Regions from separate parts of the Butyrivibrio sp. FCS006 genome, predicted to be linked through region 2. Evidence: predicted binding sites of a transcription regulator. Region 2 holds the regulator's gene; the other holds the start of a gene.

The links. Region 2 encodes Rex, which represses fermentation and respiration genes when NADH is low (regulators of the CRP and FNR family bind a similar motif). Its sites were predicted from a motif close to ATTGTTAANTANTTAACAAT; they were not measured.
Region 1: gap (type I glyceraldehyde-3-phosphate dehydrogenase) is a predicted target of Rex. The motif match lies at 2,744-2,763, and genes of this name have one in related genera.

The regions. Positions count from the first base shown of each region.
Region 1 covers NZ_KE384203.1:182,107-186,373, forward strand. Annotated here, with positions in the region: gene tpiA (triose-phosphate isomerase) at 1-188, opposite strand, end outside; gene G633_RS0108055 (phosphoglycerate kinase) at 293-1,531, opposite strand; gene gap (type I glyceraldehyde-3-phosphate dehydrogenase) at 1,656-2,687, opposite strand; gene G633_RS0108065 (histidinol-phosphatase HisJ family protein) at 2,901-3,722, shown strand; gene G633_RS0108070 (GGDEF domain-containing protein) at 3,768-4,267, shown strand, end outside.
Region 2 covers NZ_KE384204.1:728,023-732,289, reverse strand. Annotated here, with positions in the region: gene alr (alanine racemase) at 1-73, opposite strand, end outside; gene G633_RS0114530 (NAD(P)H-hydrate dehydratase) at 105-1,673, opposite strand; gene G633_RS0114525 (hypothetical protein) at 1,739-2,404, opposite strand; gene G633_RS0114520 (redox-sensing transcriptional repressor Rex) at 2,417-3,061, opposite strand; gene G633_RS0114515 (methyl-accepting chemotaxis protein) at 3,212-4,267, opposite strand, start outside.

The DNA of each region.
Region 1 (4,267 bases), on a different contig from region 2:
GCACCAACATGTACGTTTGTGCCCTTAACTGCCTCTGCTACTGCACAGATATCGATAGCAGGTACGCAGTAAACAACGTCTACGTCATCATTCTTTACAAGATCTTTAAGCTCTGCACAAAGAGCTACTGCCTCGCTGGGAGTCTTGTTCATCTTCCAGTTTCCGGCGATTATTCTTCTACGTGCCATTTTGTAATCCTCCAGTTTTTATTCATAAGGAAGTTCTGCTCTCGGGCCACAGGCCCTCGCCAGAACAGAGTTCACACTAAGTTCGACAAAACCTCACTAAGTGTTCACGCTTTATCGTCAGCTGCGTAAACGCCAGGAAGCTTCTTGCCCTCAAGGAACTCAAGAGAAGCTCCGCCACCTGTTGAGATGTGGCTCATCTTGTCAGCGTAGCCAAGCTGGTTAACAGCTGCTGCACTGTCGCCGCCGCCGATGATTGTTGTTGCTGATGTCTCTGAAAGAGCCTTAGCAACTTCCTCTGTTCCGTTTGCAAGAACAGGGTTCTCGAATACGCCCATAGGTCCGTTCCAAACTACAGTCTTAGCAGACTTAACAGCCTCAGCGTAAAGAGCGATTGTCTTAGGTCCGATATCAGCACCCTCTTTGTCAGAAGGAATCTTGTCAGCATCTACAACTGTTGTTGCAATGTTAGGGTTGTCGATAGGATCAGGGAAAGAATCGATACATACTGTATCAACAGGAAGAAGGAGCTGCTTGCCGGCCTTCTCTGCCTTCTCCATCATTTCCTTGCAGTAGTCAATCTTGGTCTCGTCAAGAAGTGACTTACCTACTTCGTATCCCTTAGCCTTAAGGAATGTGTAAGCCATACCACCACCGATGATAAGTGTGTCGCACTTGTCAAGAAGAGTGTTGATAACGTTGAGCTTATCAGCAACCTTAGCACCGCCAAGAATAGCAACGAAAGGTCTTACAGGGTTCTCAACTGCATTTCCGAGGAAGTCGATCTCCTTCTGCATAAGGTATCCAACTGCGTTGTTTCCACCCTTTTCCTTGATGTACTTTGTAACAACTGCTACAGAAGCGTGTGCTCTGTGAGCTGATCCGAAAGCGTCGCATACATAGTCATCAGCAAGGTCAGCGAGCTCTTTTGCAAAAGCCTCACCAGCCTCTTCAGGCTTAGTCTCCTCTTTGCCTCTGAAACGGGTATTCTGAAGAAGGATTACATCTCCCTCATTCATAGCCTCTACAGCGCCTGTTGCTGTAGGACCTGTTACGTTGTAATCACTGATGAACTTAACATCCTTGCCAAGCTTCTCTGAAAGTCTCTTAGCAACAGGTGCAAGAGATTCCCCCTCGTTAGGGCCATTCTTAACCTTACCAAGATGTGAGCAAAGGATAACCTTACCGCCATCCTTAACCAGCTTCTTGATTGTAGGAAGTGCTGCTACGATTCTTGTCTCGTCAGTGATCTCACCGTTCTTTAAAGGTACGTTGAAATCGCAACGAACAAGTACGCGACGGCCCTTAACATTGATGTCATCTACGGACTTTTTGTTGAGTGACATATTTTTTTCCTCCTGGATTTTTATTTAAAAGAAATTCTTTTATTTTAGAAGTTTGATAAAAAGAAATGAGGTCCGGCCCATATGGACCGGACCTCGTTAAAGTCTATTTCGTATTTGAGGTTAATCAGCCAAGCTCTGCAAAGTACTTGATTGTTCTAACCATCTGTGATGTGTATGAGTTCTCGTTGTCATACCATGAAACAACCTGTACTTCGTATGTATCATCATCAACCTTGTTAACAAGTGTCTGAGTTGCATCGAAAAGTGAACCGAATCTCATACCAACGATATCAGATGAAACGATCTCGTCTGTGTTGTATCCGAATGACTCTGTAGCTGCTGCCTTCATAGCTGCATTTACAGCTTCCTTAGTAACGTCAGCCTTCTTAACTACTGCGAACAGAAGTGTTGTTGATCCTGTAGGTGTAGGAACACGCTGAGCAGCGCCGATAAGCTTGCCGTTAAGCTCAGGGATAACAAGGCCGATAGCCTTTGCAGCACCTGTTGAGTTAGGAACGATGTTAACAGCACCTGCACGTGATCTTCTGAGGTCGCCCTTTCTCTGAGGTCCGTCGAGGATCATCTGGTCACCTGTGTAAGCGTGGATTGTGCACATGATACCTGACTGGATAGGAGCGTAATCATTAAGAGCCTTAGCCATAGGTGCAAGGCAGTTTGTTGTGCAAGAAGCAGCTGAAATGATCTTGTCGTCCTTTGTAAGTGTTGTGTGGTTTACGTTGTAAACGATTGTAGGAAGATCGTTTCCTGCAGGAGCAGAGATAACTACCTTCTTAGCGCCGGCATTGATGTGTGCCTGTGCCTTATCCTTAGATGTGTAGAATCCTGAGCACTCAAGAACAACGTCTACACCAAGCTCTCCCCAAGGGCAATTGTTAGCATCGGGCTCTTTGTAGATCTTGATTGTCTTACCCTTAACTGTGATTGTTCCAGCCTCGTCGTCAGCTGTTACGTCATCCTCGTGTCCGAGATCTACGTAACGTCCCTGTGATGAGTCATACTTCAACAGATGTGCAAGCATCTTAGGGCTTGTTAAATCGTTGATAGCTACAACTTCGTAACCTTCTGCACCAAACATCTGTCTGAATGCAAGACGACCGATACGGCCAAAACCATTAATTGCTACTTTTACTGCCATTTTAAGTTCCTCCTAAAATGAATTTTATATGAGTTGCTGTTTCATAAATTATCTATCTTGATAAATTTTTATCAGCACCTACAATTCTATCCGACTTTTGCCCATAAATCAAGTGAGAATATTAAATTTATGCTAGATTATATAATAAAAAATTAGTAAACTGACGATATGAATTAATTGGATCTTTTACACTCAATTTTACGGAGAATCAAAATGCCGATTTTAGCAGATTATCACATGCACACACACAATTCAGGCGACAGCGATGCCCCCATGGAGGACATGATCAAAAGCGCCATAGACAAGGGACTTAAGGAGATTTGCTTCACAGAGCACCAGGACGAGGACTACCCTACCTGCTACGATCTTCCGGAGTTTCCCTTTATCCTTGACGTCGATTCCTACAGGGATGAGTTTCTTCATTACAAAGAGCTCTATGCGAATAAGATCAAAATGCATTTTGGCGTGGAAGTCGGAATGCAGACTCAGGTCGTAAAAGAAAACCTCGATTTTGTCAAAAAGGGCGGCTTTGATTTTGTCATCGCCTCAATCCACCTTGTTGACAAAAAAGATCCCTACTACCCTTCTTTTTGGGACGGGGATACTCCCGAGAACATCTACAAAAGAACCTTTGAGCAGACTTTGGAAAACATAAAGCTCTTTACGGACTTTGACGTTTTGGGCCACCTTGACTATGTCTCGAGATATGCGCCAAAGGGTGATAACACTTATAGCTATGAGCGCTTTGCAGATCAGATCGATGAAATACTGCTCTACCTTATAAAGAATGACAAGGGTCTTGATTTTAATTCAAAGCTTCTGGGGAATGACATATCTCTTTTGCCAAATCCTGTTCCCGAGGTTCTTAAAAGATATAAAGAACTGGGCGGCAGAATCATAACCATAGGGTCCGATGCACACACGCCACAAAAAGTTGCCTGCGGTTTTGAAAAAATGTGCGAAATCGCAAAATCGTGCGGTTTTGACGAATATTTCACTTATGAAAAGAGAATTCCGACTCCTCATGCACTTTAAGAGTGCACATATTTATAGTACAATTATTCTATATGGAGGATTCAAATGAAGCCTGAATTTTATGACAAGAGTAAACGTACTAACGTATATAACAGTGTTTATGTATATAAGATGATTTCTCTGATCATACTTGGTATTCTTACCATAGTCCTGGCTTTTTTGTTTCACAGGGACAAAGAGATCTTTCATCTGATTTCGGATAAATCGACCCCTGCTTTTTTTGTGGTCGGCGGAATCTGCCTTGTTCTGTATGTCTTTTCCATTCTATTTGATTTCTATATTCTGACTAAGACTGCTTCTATAGGAAGGCATCTGAACAAGATGGCGTATCTTGACCATCTGACCGGTCTTCCCAACAGATACAGTTGTGATCTTTTGATTGAAAGCTTTAATAACCCTCAGCGCCTTCCAATGGCCGGATTCATGCTGATGAAGCTTGGAAACCTCGATTCCACCAACGATGAAAACGGACATGACAACGGCAACTGGCTTATCTCTGAATTCTCAACCATCCTCGAAGATGTAAGTGCGAATTTCGGATACGT
Region 2 (4,267 bases):
CAAGGTTATGTTCAATTGCGCCAAGGCTGATCCTTGCAGCCACACGTGAATATTCATCGTTACTTGTGATCATTTTAAGTACATCCTTTTGAATGTTTAAATATTTATCGCAGCACTTCCGGGAGCGAAGCTGCTATATCCGAAGCAACCACCGAGTGCTTCCCTATCTCTTTTGCTGCCACATCTCCTGCCCGTCCATGAATGTATGCACCTGCTATTGCAGTCTCAAATCCATCCATATCGTATGAGAGGAGCGCTCCGAGAATTCCGGCCAGTACATCTCCGCTTCCGGCTGTTGCCATTCCGTCATTCCCACTCACATTAATATATATCTTTTTTGAGCCCATGTCAGCCACAACACTTCTGGCGTCCTTGCAGATAACGGTGCAGTGCAGCTTTTTGGCAAGTTCAAACGGATACTGGGTAATATGCTCCTTGCAGTCCCTTATATCGCTTCCAAACAGCCTTGCAAATTCGCCCATATGAGGTGTTATGACAAGTCTTTTCCCGTCTCTTCCAAAGTTTGCAGCAAGCTTAAAGAGCTGCTCATCCTCTGCAATAAGGTTCAGGGCATCGGCATCCATAATAAGACTCTTGTCATAAAAGGTAAGAACATCTGTAAGAAGCTCGCATCCCTTTCCTTCCGTTCCAATTCCCGGGCCTATGACCGCCTGCGTTGACCACTTCATGGCCGTCATAAGCTTATCTCCCACAGGTTCAAAGTCATCGTAGGTATCAAGTATCGCTTCAGGTAAAAGAGCTTTTACCGCCTCTGCATTCTCCGTAGCCGTGAACACTCTGACCATCCCTGCTCCGGCCTTAAGGCATGCTCCTGCACACAAAATGCACGCTCCACTGATGTCCTTGGAACCTGCGATGATCAGCACCTTCCCGTAAGTGCCCTTGTTTCCTGAAGGATCCCTTTCCGGTAAAAGAGCTTTCGCACTGCCGTCGTAATAGATGGCTCCCGGCTCCTTTGAAAGAAAGCTATCTTCAGTAATACCGACATCCTTAACAAAAATCTTCCCTGCATATTCGCATCCGGGATACATGATATGCCCGATCTTGGCCTGATTAAAGGTCACTGTGGCATCGGCCCTGACTGCTGCTCCGCAGATGTGACCGTCATCAGCGCTTATTCCCGAGGCAATATCAATAGAAACCAGGAACAGATCTGTATCTCTTTGTCTCTTACAACTGTTTATATAATTGACAGCATCCAGATATTCTCCGGTAACTGGCCTTGAGAGACCTATACCAAATAAACCATCTACAATGATATCAAAATCCGCTTCGGATTTGTTGCAGCTTATGTTGGAAAAAGTGTCCTTATGGATTCCATAGTTTTCTGCAATTTCCAGCTGCTTTAATAGAAGCTCCGAGCACTTAGTCGGATCTCCCACAACACATAGGCTTACCTGATAGCCTCTTTGCTTGAGGAGCCTTGCAACGCACACTCCGTCTCCGCCATTGTTGCCGACTCCGGCCATGACCAGCGCCCTATATGTTCTTTTGGCTTCTCTTGTGCTTCTCCACTCATCAACAACATCTGCAACTGCTAATGAAGCCCTCTCCATCAGCACTTCCGTAGCCACCCCAAAATGTTCCGACGTATTCCTGTCGTAAATCCTCATTTCCTGACTATTTACAGCAAAATTAAAACCATTCACCATACCAATACCCCCACTTAAACGAAAGCCCCGGTCTGAAAAGCCAGACCGGGACGTATTATTTCCAATCACTCTACATATTCATCCTCGTTCCCTTCAAGAGGTCGTCTTATAGGATGTCTGCGGTTTGGATCATATTTCATATCAAAGAGGTCGATAACTTCCGGCCCGAAGATCTGATGCATGTAGGAATAGAGATTGTAGTTCTCCATTTCTGCTTCCTGCAGATGGATGACATTTTTCTTGAGTTCTACTCGCACCTTGGATATCCACTCATCAAGGCCCTTGATATACTCGGTGTTGGTGTGTAGCGTATCGTAACAAGCCTTCATGGTCTCTATCATGAGCTTGTAATCCACATCATAAATCTGCCTTGAAAGGTCCAGAAGCTCGTCGTTGTGACTATCAAGCTTCTCATTACATTCATTGATAAGTCTGGTTCTCTCGGAGATTTCTTTTTCTATCGCTGCATTGTTGCCACCTGATTTGTTGGCCTTGTCGCGAAGGGGCACAATCTCTGAAAGAAGCGTCTTTTTTAGCTTCTTGATCTTCTTGGTCTCTGTGCGTATCTTGCCGTCCCTGTCGACCAATGCATTAAGTTCATCGGAAAGACTCTCTATCTCCGGAGTCATCTCAGTCTGGGTGAAAAGCTGGTGCCACTTGTCATCAAGTGTCAGAATAGGGATACTCTTGCCCTCCAGCGCAGACATATAGACATTATCATCTCTTGCCATCAGATTCTCTCACTAATGTTTTAATGATTTTTCATACCTATCTATATTATACGATAATTTCATCAAACTGTCAGATAAATGTACATTTTCTACCTGAATATTGTTAGGAACTTCAAGGTCAACATGTGCAAAGTTCCATATAGCCTTGATTCCGCAGTTTGCCAGTCTGTGTGCCATAGGTACAGCCTGCTCCTTGGGAATTGTAAGAACAGCTATTTCTATTTTGTTGTCTCTGACAAAATCTTCTACTTCGTCAACAGGTCTTACCTCAACGTCACGGATCTTGGTTCCGTAGAGCTCAGGATTGCAATCAAAAGCTCCCTTGAATACAAAGCCTCTTCTTGTGAAATTGGTATAACCTGCAAGGGCCTTGCCAAGGTGTCCTGCACCGATGATAACCAGGCTGTGCTGCTTATCAAGGCCGAGGATCTTGCCGATCTCGTCGTAGAGATATTGTACGTTGTAGCCATATCCCTGCTGGCCAAAGCCGCCAAAGTTGTTGAAATCCTGTCTGATCTGTGAAGCTGTGACCTTCATGATATCGGAAAGCTCCTGAGAAGAAATCCTCTCAACGCCTCTCTCCTTAAGGTCTCCAAGATATCTAAAATATCTGGGCAGTCTGCTTATGACCGCCTGAGAAATCTCTTTTTCTGCCATGTCATTCTCCAAAAATATTGCTTTGTTTGTTAATTATCCTACAAATTGATTATATCTATACGTTAAATATATGTCAATTCCGTAAAATCGTTAAAAAATCCCCTGACCATGCGCTTTTGCGGTCAGGGGATCGTAAATTTTATTTATATTTTATGGTTTGAAATAGCTGATCGTATCGGACATGTTAGTAGCCAGTTCCTGCAGCTTTCCTGCAGACTCTGTAATGATAGCAAATGTAGCGTTGAGTTCCTGCATTGAAGCATTGGTCTCTTCTGTCGAAGCTGCGTTTTCTTCTGATATAGCCGACAGATCGGAAATGATCTCAACAAGCTTGTCCTTGGCTGAATTGAGCTTATCGATGTGGGCTGCAATGTTGTCGGTACTCTCAGATACGTTATCAACGTTTTCAGCCATGCTCTGCATGTTGACTTTGGTATCATCAAGCTGTGTTTCCTGCTGCTCGAAGCTTGCATTAAGTCTCTGCATTACCTCTACAGACTGCTCGGAATCAGCAACAAGCTTTTCAACGATCTTTTTGATCTCTTCTGCGGAATTACTACTCTGCACAGCAAGCTGGCCGATCTCTGTAGCAACAACCGCAAAGCCTTTTCCTGCATCTCCCGCTCTTGCTGCCTCAATACTTGCATTGAGTGAAAGGAGGTTGGTCTGTGATGCGATCTCTGTGATAGCCTCTGAGAACTTCGAGATCTCTTTTGCAGATTCATTGGTCGAATCAATGGTTGCACCGATATCACGAACCGATGACTGTACTTCGCTGCTCTGAACAATTAGCTTATTAAGAGCTTCCATTGCTGCTTCGCAGGAGGTCTTCATTTCGTTTGCATAGCTGTTAAGCTGTTGTACGTTCTCTGATACGTCTTCAATGTCTTTTCCGATATCCTGTGTATTACCGGCTGCTGTTTCTACGCTCTCTGCCTGGTTTACAGCGCCCTTTGAAATATCATCCACAGCCTGGGATACCTGTCCGGATGCTGCAGATGCCTGACTCGCTGATTCTGACAGCTCACTTCCGGATCTCTTAAGTTCCTCAGACATCTCCATTGTTGATCTGATTACTTCGCCAAGTTTCTCTGATAGAGTCTGTGCTCCGTCTGCAAGAAGACCAATTTCATCATTTCTATCAAGTGATGTCTTATCAATTGAAAGCTTAAGTTCACCCTTGGACAGATTGCCAAGCTCCTCGGC